2 regions of the Rothia sp. 11273D007AR genome follow, and region 1 is predicted to be linked to the other one. Evidence: predicted binding sites of a transcription regulator. Region 1 holds the regulator's gene; the other holds the start of a gene.
What was found. Region 1 encodes LexA, which represses DNA repair genes until DNA is damaged. Its sites were predicted from a motif close to TCGAACANNTGTTCGA; they were not measured.
Positions count from the first base shown of each region.

Region 1 (5,811 bases):
CCCAGCTCAACAGTCACAGGCTGGGGCGAAAAATCGCCGGTGGGGTTTTCAGAAAAATAGTGCGCGCTACTCATAGACGTTCATTCTACGCTAAGCCCCTGCCCTTACCGGCCCGGAAAAGCTAGAATAGAAGGACGCCTCAACCCACCTCGAAAGGTACTATGACCGAGACTTCAACCCCCAGCAATGACCCCAATCTTCCCTCAGATGAACAGCTGAGACGTACAGTAGACCGCGTGCTGGGGCGGGCTCAGGCCAACGGTAGCGTGCTCGATGAAAGGGCCCGCGAACTCTCTGATAACCAGCGCGAACACTCTGAATACGATGGTGACCAGCAGGACCTTGAAGAGCGTCGAGCACTGCGCCGTGTAGCCGGTCTATCAACCGAGCTTGACGACGTTACCGAGGTCGAATACCGCCAGCTGCGCCTAGAACGCGTTGTGCTGGCAGGCGTCTGGTCAGAGGGCACTCTGGAAGAAGCCGAGAATTCCCTGCGTGAGCTGGCGGCTCTGGCTGAGACCGCCGGTTCTGAGGTTCTGGACGGCCTGGTGCAGCGTCGTCTGAAGCCCGACCCGGGTACCTACCTGGGCTCCGGCAAGGTGCTGGAACTCAAAGATATCGTTGAGGCGTCCGGCGCCGATACCGTGATTGTGGACGCCGAGCTAGCCCCCTCCCAGCGCCGAGCCATTGAAGATATCGTCAAGGTCAAGGTCATTGACCGAACCGCCCTGATTCTCGATATCTTCGCGCAGCACGCTAAGTCGCGTGAAGGTAAGGCCCAGGTTGAGCTGGCCCAGCTCGAATACATGCTGCCGCGTCTGCGCGGTTGGGGTGCCTCTCTGTCTCGTCAGGCTGGTGGCCGTGCCGCCGGTGGTGAAGGCATCGGTTCCCGCGGCCCCGGTGAAACCAAAATTGAAATGGACCGCCGCCGCCTACGCGCCCGCATGGCCAAGCTCAAGCGAGAGATTGCGGCCATGGCTCCTGCCCGTGAAACCAAGCGCCTGAACCGCAAGCGTAACCGGGTGCCGTCCGTAGCTATTGCCGGTTACACCAACGCCGGTAAGTCCTCCCTGCTCAACCGCCTCACCGACGCCGGCGTGCTGGTCGAGAACGCCCTCTTTGCGACCCTCGACCCCACCGTGCGCAAGGCCCAGACTCCGGACGGCGTGGGCTACACCCTGTCTGACACCGTCGGCTTCGTGCGCGCCCTGCCCACCCAGCTGGTGGAGGCCTTCCGCTCTACCCTAGAAGAGGTCGCGGACGCCGACGTCATCGTGCACGTTGTGGACGTCTCCCACCCCGACCCCGAGGGGCAGATTCACTCCGTCCGCCAGGTGATTACCGAGGTCGACGCCCAAAATATCCCCGAAATCATCGTGCTCAACAAGGCAGATGCGGCCGACCCCTTCGTCATTGAGCGTCTACGGCAGAAGGAACTCAACCACGTTGTGGTCTCGGCCCGTACCGGTGAGGGTATCGAGGAACTACAGCAGAAGATTGCGGACACCATTCCCCGCCCCTCGATTGAGCTCAACATGCTGGTGCCCTACTCAGCAGGCAGCGTCGTCTCCCGCCTGCACGAATGGGACGCTGAAATCCTGCGTACCGCCTTTGTCTCTGACGGCACCTACGTGCAGGCCCTAGTACGTGATGAGGTAGCCTCTGACCTGGCTGAGTACGTTTTGGAAGAAGACCTGCTCGAGGTTCTGCAACCTGAAATCGATGAAGCTATCGCCTCTGGGGCGGTTGAAACTCAGCGCGCATGAAGGAACACGTCACCGCACCCACCGGTCAGGAGCTAGAAACCCTGCCCGGTGCCCAGCCCGTCCTGCACCTCTTGGACACCGTGGTGGAACGCTCCGGTGGCCAGATGCGCGATGGTCAGCGCACCATGGCGGCCCACGTTGCCCGCGCCCTGGAGACTGAAAAGCACCTGCTGGTGCAGGCAGGTACCGGCACCGGTAAGTCCCTGGGCTACCTGGTGCCCGCTATCTATGCCGCCCAGACCGCCGAAAAGCCCATCGTGGTGGCAACCGCAACCCTGGCCCTGCAATCCCAGATCGTTAACAGAGACATTCCTCGCCTGCTGGAATCACTGGGAGATGAGCCCGAACACGAAACCGATGTAGCCATCCTCAAGGGCCGCAACAACTATGTCTGCCTGCACAAGCTGGAAGGTGGCTACCCCGAGGACGACGGTGACGCCCTCTTCGACATGGACGCTACCACCGGCTCCACCGGCCCCGCCGGAAAACTGGGGGAAGAAGTTGTGCGCCTTCGCGAATGGGCACAGACCACCGACACCGGCGACCGTGACGAGCTGCTGCCAGGCGTCAGCGATAAGGCATGGCGGCAGGTAGCCGTCACAGCCTCAGAATGCCTGGGCAAAAAATGCCCCCTGATCGAAGAATGTTTCAGCGAGATGGCCCGAACCAGGGCTGCTGAATCAGATATCGTCATTACCAACCACGCCCTTCTCGCCATCAACGCCTTTGAGGGTGCTGCGGTGCTACCCGACCACGACATCGCCATCATCGACGAGGCCCACGAACTGGCTGACCGCGTCACCGGCGCCGTCACCGGGGCACTCTCTCCTGCTGCTATTACCAAGGTTGCCCGCAGCCTCAAACGGCACACGGACGCCGACCACAAGGCACTAGAACAGGCAGCGCTGGCCCTTGACGACTCTCTCAATGGGGTACCCGCCGAGATGATGCCCAAGGGCTTGCCTGACCGGGTTGCCGCTGCCATGGAACGCGTGCGCGATGCGGCGCGTCAGGCCCTCACCGATACGAAGAGCGGGGACAAGGACGGCGACGCTGGCCGCCAGATGGCGCGTGCCGCCTTGACAGAGGTGCACGAAACCTCAGAAAAGATGCTGACCGCTGACCCGCTCTATCAGGTTATCTGGGTTTCTCGTACCGGCTCCTGGGAGCCCGGTAGGGGGTATGTGGCGGCAGCTGACGATGACCCCGCCACCCTGAACATTGCCCCTATCTCAGTTGCCGGTTACCTGCGAGAGGGGCTTTTCGAAAACCGCACCGTGGTGCTGACGTCTGCGACGCTGACGGTGGGAGAAAGTTTTGATGCCGCCGCTGGTGCTCTGGGGCTGATGGGTAAGGACGCTCCGCGCTGGGACGGTATCGACGTGGGCTCACCCTTTAACTACCCCAAGCAGGGCGTGCTGTATCTAGCCTCTGACCTGCCTAAACCTGGGCGGGGAGTTTCGGTAGAGCAGCTGGACCGTATCGTTGAACTCGTGACTGCCTCGGGTGGCGGCGCGCTGGGGCTCTTTTCCTCTAAGCGTGGTGCTGAGCTGGCTGCCGAGTACGTGCGGGAGCGCACCGACCTGAACATTCTTCTGCAGGGGGAGTCGTCTTTGCGTGCCCTGGTGCAGGAGTTCACTGAGGACACCGATTCCTGCCTATTCGGCACCATGAGTCTCTGGCAGGGCGTGGATGTTCCTGGCGACTCCTGCCGCCTGGTCATGATGGACCGTATTCCCTTCCCCCGCCCCGACGATCCGCTGTCGCAGGCGCGCACCCGGGCGGTAGCAGCTGCTGGCGGTAACGGCTTTATGGCTGTGTCTGCCTACCATGCGGCGGTACGCATGGCCCAGGGCGCCGGCCGCCTGGTGCGGTCGGTCGGTGACAGGGGAGTTGTGGCCGTCCTTGACTCCCGCATCGCTACTCAGCGCTACGGCTCTTATCTGGTGAAGTCCCTTCCGCCCTTCTGGACAACAACCCGCAAGGACGTGGTGCTAGGAGCCCTTGAGCGCCTTAGGCAGTCAATCGACTAGTGAGAGGCTAGGTCTTAGAGACTGCGCAGTACGGAGACGACCTTACCCATGATGGTGGCTTTATCGCCCAGAATGGGCTCGTACTGGGTGTTCTGGGGCAGCAACCAGGTGTGACCATCGCGCTGGCGGAAGGTCTTCACGGTGGCCTCGTCGTCGAGCAGGGCCGCGACGATGTCACCGTTCTGGGCGGTGTTCTGGGCACGCACTACGACCCAGTCGCCGTCGCAAATCGCAGCATCGACCATGGAGTCGCCCTTGACTCGCAGCATAAAGAGGTCGCCCTGACCTACGAGCTGGCGGGGGAGCGTCATGACGTCTTCAATTGCCTGCTCAGCGGCAATGGGTGAGCCCGCAGCAATACGGCCCACCAGAGGAACGGTAGCGAGGTTATCGTCGGTCTGCGCGAAGGTAGGCACAATCGGCAGCGTGATGACGCTGGTTTCAGGCTTTACTTCTTCGGGGGAGGTCTCGCCGGTGAGAACCTCAATGGCGCGAGGACGCTTGGGGTCGCGCCTAATATAGCCCATCTCTTCTAGGCGAGAGAGCTGATGGGTAACAGATGAGAGTGAAGCGAGACCAACGAGGTCACCGATTTCACGCATAGACGGCGGGTAGCCGTGCTCATCAATAGCGCTTGAAATGGCGCTCAAAATTTTTTTCTGGCGGGCAGTGAGGGGGCGAGAGCCCTTGTGGTGCGGGCTTGCCGGAGTCTGCGGAGTTCGTTCGCTCACGGTATCTCGTCTCTGTTGGTTCTTAAAATGTCAGCCACCCGGTGTTCACTATCAAGTGGTCTTCTAAGACTATGTCAAGCAAACAGGTTATTCAAACATTTGTTCTAATTTTTCTCGACTATGTTCGATTTTTCTGATAGAACATAGATACGAAGAATTTTTAGAACAAAGATTCGACTATTGGTTGAATGTTTGAGCGTGAATCAGGAGAAAGACTTATGAGCACCATCGCCTTGCCCGAGTTTATGGCTCGTACTTCTTTGAAGAAGCCCCTTGATCAGGCTGCTACTTTTACCGTCCGTCAGCACCCGCAGGTGCCCGCATCGGCCGGGGCACTGCGGCAACCCCAGTACCGCATTCGTTTTGCGGCACCTGTGTCTGCGCGTCCCGCACCTGTAGCTCCCTTGCGGAATCTGCCTTCCCACCCTGCTGCTTCTACCCCGGCTCAGCGGCCTAGCGCGGTAGTAGAACCGTCTCAGAAAGCGAAGACGGGGCGTGGGAAAATCCGTTTGACCCGCCGGGGGCGCCTGGTTTTTAGGGGCCTGCCTCTACTCACCCTCGTGGCTCTTGTGGTTCTCGGTGCCCTGACTTTCCTTGCACCCGGCGAAGCTAAGAGTGCCACTGTCGAACCTGTTGTTCCGGTTAGCCAAACGGTCACCGTTGTGCACGGCGATACTCTCTGGACCATCGCAGCAGATGTGGCACCCGGTGAAGATAATCGCGATGTCATCAATCGCATCATGCAGATTAACGACCTCACCAGCGCACAGCTGGTTCCCGGTCAGGTTCTTGAGGTGCCTGTCTACACTCAGTCACAGTAAGAAAAAGAGCGGTGCCCTATGCCAGACTGCGAAACAAGAATGCAGCGTACGGGGCTAGGTCGCTACACTAGGGGAGTGACCGAAACTACCACAGCACTCGAAGCCCTGCCCCTGCGCGAAGATTTGCGGGGCCGTTCACCCTACGGCGCACCCATGATTGATGTTCCGGTAACCCTCAACGTTAACGAGAACACCCACCCCATGCCGCAAGAAGTTATCGATGCCATCACGCGCGATGTAGCAGAGGCCGCCGTAACCCTGAATCGCTACCCCGACCGCGAGTTCGATACCCTCAGAGCGGAACTCGCAGACTACCTGGGGCACGGTCTGACCCCCGAAAACATCTGGGCAGCTAACGGCTCCAATGAGATTCTCCAGCAACTCATGCAGGTCTTTGGTGGCCCCGGGCGCTCGGTCATGAGCTTCGTGCCCACCTACTCTATGTACCCCCTGCTGGCAG
Region 1 covers NZ_JBPPWJ010000001.1:190,806-196,616, forward strand. Annotated here, with positions in the region: gene ACED88_RS00880 (class I SAM-dependent methyltransferase) at 1-74, opposite strand, end outside; gene hflX (GTPase HflX) at 162-1,766, shown strand; gene ACED88_RS00890 (ATP-dependent DNA helicase) at 1,763-3,799, shown strand; gene lexA (transcriptional repressor LexA) at 3,814-4,530, opposite strand; gene ACED88_RS00900 (LysM peptidoglycan-binding domain-containing protein) at 4,749-5,351, shown strand; gene ACED88_RS00905 (histidinol-phosphate transaminase) at 5,427-5,811, shown strand, end outside.

Region 2 (5,811 bases), on a different contig from region 1:
ATTAAGCCCATCTTGAGCTGGTCAGAACCCAGGGTCGCTGAAATCTGCTGCTCAGACTGAATAGTGAAGCTAATGGGCAGGGCACCGTACTTGAGCTGCTCAGCCAGGTTTGCGGCGTCCTGCTCGGTGAAATTACCGGTAATTTGGGGCTGGCCGTTGGTAATGACCGCCTGGGTGACGGGGGAAGAAAGGACCTGGCCATCCAGCATGATGGCGAAACGGGCGCGGGGGTCGGACGCGTTGGCACCGCGAATTGCGTTCAGGCGGGTAGTGACGTCCTTGAAGGTCTGGGTAGCGGCCTCATTGAAGACAATGTTCACGCCCCACTGGCCGGTGGCGAAGCCGGTTGAGCTAGCTACCTGGGAGTAGGAGGCGGTGTCAATGTCGGTACCCTCAATTTCGATGGGGCCCAGGATGTATTTCTCACTGCCATCGGAAGCACAGGCCACAATAGCGGCATTGGGGTCTTGGTTGGAGGTATCCACGTTAGCGGGGACGGTGCAGTCCAGCTGCTCGTACTGGCGCCAGAGATCGCCTGTCACCCAGTTGTAGTCGGATCCGTCGGTGGGTTCAGCCGTCGGCGAGGGTAGGGCGTCCTCGGCAGCGGCAGCGTCCGCCGCAACCGCCTGCGGGGTGCCAGCGTTAATGACCGCACGGAAGCTCATTTGCGCCGAGGTCTGAATCAGATCGCGGGTTTCTGAGCTCAAGGTACCGGGCACAGAAACAACGACGTTCTGGCCCGACTGGGTGGTCACTTCAGCTTCTGCCACGCCCGCGCCATCGACGCGCTGGCGGATAATTTCAACAGCCTGGTCAAGCTGTTCAGCGGTAATTGCCTCGCCAGAGGAATCGTTGGTTTCGGGCGAGAGAATGAGCTGGGTGCCGCCAGAGAGATCTAGGGCCAGCTTGGGAAGCCAGGTGCCCCCGGCAAAGGTCGTGCCGAAGATACCTCCGGCCAGTAAGAGCAACACCAGGGCCATCGAGGCAAGTGCGCCTCTGGCTTTGGTGACGTGGGATGGTTGAGCCATCGGTACCCCTTCAGGTGAGTGGGTTCGTGAAACATGAAAAGGCGCGCCACCTCTGAATCTAGAGGTAGCGCACCCTAAGCTGTGGTTTAGTTTTTGGGATCGTCTGCGACTTCACCCTGGATGACAGGACGCTCGGCGTCGGCTACCGGCGCGGCAGCGGTGTCTTCCTCGATGCTGGTGACGGTCATGAGGTGAACCTTGGCCACGGTACCCGGAGCGATTTCCAGGTGGGCGGTATTGGCTTCCTTGTCGATAGAGACAACAGAGCCGTAGAGACCAAAGTTAGTCATGACCTGGGTGCCGGGCACCATGGCGTCCTGACGTTCCTTAATCTGCTGCTGGGCCTTCTTGGCGCGGCGTGCCGGTAGCACGATGAGCACCAGCATCATGATGCCCAGAAGTAGGAGCATAAACAGGGGTGAGCCTGACTGCACGAGAATCCCTCTTAACGTGGTTGATGGGGGGTGAACAAACTAAGTCCCCATTCTATGCCAAGTTCCTTGCAGTTGGCTGGTTGCCCCCTGATATTACAGGGGCGGACGGCCGCTAGGGCAGGTCTGGAGCCTCCAGTCCAAGGTGCTCCCAGGCAGCGGGTAGGGCAACTCGCCCGCGGGGGGTTCGCCCAATCAGACCCTCGCGCACCAGGTAGGGCTCGGCAACGGTCTCGACGGTTTCGGTCTCTTCGCCCACCGCAATAGCCAGGGTAGAGAGGCCCACCGGCCCCCCGCCAAACTTGGTAATCAGAGCTTCAAGCACCGCACGGTCTAGGCGGTCCAAGCCGCGCTCATCGACCTCGTACATGTTGAGGGCTGTTGCTGCCGCCGAGGCCTCGATACGGTCGATGCCGTTGACCAGGGCCCAGTCGCGCACACGACGCAGCAGGCGGTTAGCGATACGGGGTGTGCCCCGGGACCGACCCGCAATCTCTGCAAAGCCCTCGGGGCTAATGTTGAGTTCCATCAGGCCAGCAGACCGGCGGATCACGCTCTCTAGCTCGGTGACCGAGTAGAACTCCAGGTGGCCGGTAAAGCCAAAGCGGTCACGAAGGGGCCCGGGTAGCAGACCCGCGCGGGTGGTTGCCCCTACCAGGGTAAAGGGCGGCAGCTCCAGGGGAATAGAGGTTGCCCCTGCCCCCTTGCCCACCACGATATCCACACGGAAATCTTCCATGGCCATGTAGAGCATCTCTTCAGCCGGGCGGCTCATACGGTGAATTTCATCGAGAAAGAGCACCTCACCGGGGGTGAGAGAGGAAAGAATCGCAGCCAGGTCACCCGAATGTTGAATGGCCGGCCCGGAGGTAATACGCAGGGGCGCGTCCATCTCGGCAGCAATAATCATCGCCAGGGTGGTCTTACCCAGGCCGGGAGGGCCCGACAGGAGCACATGGTCGGCCGAGCGTCCGCGCATCTTCGATGCCTCAAGCACCAGCGACAGCTGCTGACGCACGCGCTGCTGCCCCACAAAGTCATCAAGAGACTTGGGACGCAGGGCCGCCTCAATCATTTTTTCTTCTGGCTCTTCATCCATCGAAACCAGGCGCTGACCGGGAATCTGGCCATCGGCGTGAGGGAACTGACTCATACTCTACCTATCGCCCCACCGTATTCTGGTTACCCAGCGAAGCTAGTACGGCCCGCAGCGCTTCGGCAACACCCATGGTTTCTGCCTTCGGGTTGTGCTCAATGAAGGACTCAATAGCGCTCACGGCGTCCCGCTCGTTCCAGCCCAGGCTGGTCAGGGCATCCTGCACCTGGGGCTTCCAGCTCACACCCTGGTCGATAGGCAGCTGGTCGGTGGCTCCGTCCGCCAAAATCAGCTTGCCAGCAAGCTCCAGGACGATGCGGCGCGCCCCCTTGGGGCCGATACCGGGTACCTTGGTGAAAGCCTTATCGTCACCGGTAGCCACAGCGCGCTCAACCTCAGCCGGGGCATGCACACCGAGCACTGCCAGGGCAATACGCGGGCCGATACCCGAGACCGACAGCATCATGTCAAAGACCTCGCGCTCAGCAGGCTCAGCAAACCCGTAGAGAGTCATGGAGTCCTCACGCACAATCATGGTGGTCAGAACAGTAGCCTTCTCCCCCAGGCGCAGCTGCGAAGCTGTACGAGCATTGAGATGCACCAGCATGCCAAAACCGTTAACGTCGATAACAGCGGTCTCCAACCCCAGATGGGTCACGGTACCGGTCAGTGAGCTAATCATGAAACCAATTCTATTCGAATATATGTACTAATACAAGAAGCGTGTGTCTTGTATATTACGGGCAAGCGGCGGACTCACGCTCGCTGCCGACCCTCTCGCGCGACTCGCTGCGCTCGTTACGCGATTCACGCCCCGCCTAACGGCGGATTCCGTTCGCTCTTGCGTACTGCCACACCCGCTCACTACATCGAGCCAGCAGCTTCGCTGTGAGTCCGCCGCTTACCCAACAGCCCTGCCCTATCTTCGTGCCCTTGCCTCCGCCTCTATCCAAGCCCGCTGGGCGGGGGTGAGCTGGGCGCTGCGGCGCGCTGCCGCCGGGTTGGAGCCCTGGTGGGTCTGGGTGGTGGCTGCCATGTTGATGCCGGAGCCAATGCCCCCGCCGCGCCAGCCGTGGCAGATAGCCAGAGCGAGGGCGTCCGCTGCGTCCGCCGGTTTGGGCATGGCGTCAAGCCCCAAAATGCGGGTAACCATGCGCCCCACCGATGCCTTGTCGGCGCGTCCTGAACCTGTCACCGCAGCCTTCACCTCTGAGGGCGTGTGGAAGTGCACCGGCACGCCGCGCGCAGCGGCAGCCGCAATTACCACGCCGGAGGCATGGGCAGTACCAATCACGGTATTGACCTGCTCCTGGGCAAAAACTCGCTCAATCGCCAGGGCGTCGGGTTGATAGGTGTCGAGCCAGGCCTCGGCAGCGCGCAGAATCTTGAGGATACGGGCATCCAGACTCTCCGAAGCGGCGGTACCCGCCACTCCCACGTTGACAAAGTGGGCCTTGCGGTTGGCCGTCATATCGACCAAACCGAAACCGCACCTGGTGAGGCCCGGGTCAACCCCCAGAATGCGGGCAGCGCCCGGAACTCGCGGGGCGGGTTCCGGGCGCTGGTGTGAGGTGCCGTGAGCCGGGGCCACGCGCTCCCCCTTTCCCTGCTGGTTATTCAGCTTCAAGCTCGGCCATGACGGCTTCGCTGATGTCTGCATTGGAGTAGACGTTCTGCACGTCGTCCAGTTCTTCGATGGCGTCGGCAAGCTTGAGGAACTTCTTAGCGCCCTCAGCGTCCAGGTCTACCTGCATGGTGGGACGGAAGACAGGGTCGTCGTTGTTGTACTCGAGTTCAGCCTCTTCCAGAGCCTTGCGGATGGCGGGTAGGTCGGTTGCCTCAGAGACAACGGTGAAAATCTCGCCATCGTCGATGACTTCTTCAGCACCGGCGTCGAGCACGGCCATGAGGACGTCGTCCTCGGTCAGCCCCTCGGTCTTAGCAACTTCGGCAACGCCCTTGCGCTCGAAGAGGAAGGCTACGGAGCCAGAGTCTGCCATGGTGCCGCCGTTGCGGGTAACGGCGGTACGAACCTCAGCGGCTGCACGGTTGCGGTTGTCGGTCAGACACTCGATGTAGAGGGCGGTACCCTGGGGGCCGCGAGCCTCGTACATGATTTCGGTGTAGTCGATGGCTTCACCGGTCAGACCGGCGCCGCGCTTGATAGCGCGCTCAACGTTGTCGTTGGGAACAGAGTTCTTCTTGGCCTTTGATACTGCGAGGTCGAGGGCGGGGTTACCTGCCGGGTCGGGGCCACCCATGCGAGCTGCAACTTCAATTGCCTTGATGTACTTAGCGAAGGCCTTGGCGCGCTTGGCGTCAATTGCTGCCTTCTTGTGCTTGGTTGTGGCCCATTTGGAGTGACCTGACATGATTCTCCTTGTTCGTCTGGTGCGCCCGCACGCGGGCGGGCGCGATGTACCTCGTACTATTCTAGCGTGGACGGGCGGACGCTGAGGCGCGCGCCTTTTCCACGAGGGTGTCGTCAATAACGACGGGGGTGAACTCACCGTACTTCTTGATCGCTGCCTGCTTGATGAGGAAGTCCGAGATGGCAGGGTTCTTGGGCAGCAGGGAGCCGTGCAGGTAGGTTCCGATGACGTTGTGGACGCGGGCGCCCTCGCCGGAATCTTCCTTGTTGTTGCCCTCGCCCTTGGTGACGGTGGCCAGGGGCTTGGTGTCGCCGGAGAGATAGGTAAGCCCCGAGTGGTTTTCGAACCCAATGATGGTGCCGAACTCTTCAGATTCCTCAACGATGTTGCCGATCAGGCGTTCTTCGCCGCCGACGGTTTTAGCGTCAAAGACGCGAATACCGTTGAGGGTGACGCCGCCGACGGTTTTGAACTCTCTACCGAAGAGCTGGTACAGACCGCAGATTACCAGCATGGGGGTGCCGTCTTCAGCCAGCATGCGAAGGGTTTCAGCGTTGGCGAGCAGGTCATCCTGAATTACAGACTGGCCTGAATCCTGGCCACCGCCGCCCACAAAGATGTCGCCATCGAGCGGGAATTCATCACCGGGGTTGTAGTCAACGATTTCGGTGGTGAAACCGTGGGCCTGGGCCCGGCGGGAGAGCGACAGGGTGTTGCCCCAGTCCCCGTAGATGTTCATATCTTTGGGGTAGAGCTGCACAATTTTGAGGCTCTTGTTGTTGCCGGTCTGGGTGATAATCTGCTCGCCCGCTTCGACCGGTGCGTTCTCAAAATCGCTCATTAGATTTCCTCCACATCGGTGATTTTCGCCAGTTCCTTACGGA
Region 2 covers NZ_JBPPWJ010000011.1:6,701-12,511, reverse strand. Annotated here, with positions in the region: gene secD (protein translocase subunit SecD) at 1-1,028, opposite strand, end outside; gene ACED88_RS07420 (preprotein translocase subunit YajC) at 1,115-1,462, opposite strand; gene ruvB (Holliday junction branch migration DNA helicase RuvB) at 1,575-2,612, opposite strand; gene ruvA (Holliday junction branch migration protein RuvA) at 2,620-3,237, opposite strand; gene ruvC (crossover junction endodeoxyribonuclease RuvC) at 3,475-4,146, opposite strand; gene ACED88_RS07400 (YebC/PmpR family DNA-binding transcriptional regulator) at 4,169-4,927, opposite strand; gene ACED88_RS07395 (type 1 glutamine amidotransferase) at 4,989-5,768, opposite strand; gene ACED88_RS07390 (MurT ligase domain-containing protein) at 5,768-5,811, opposite strand, start outside.
Region 2: ruvA (Holliday junction branch migration protein RuvA) is a predicted target of LexA. The motif match lies at 3,252-3,267, and genes of this name have one in related genera.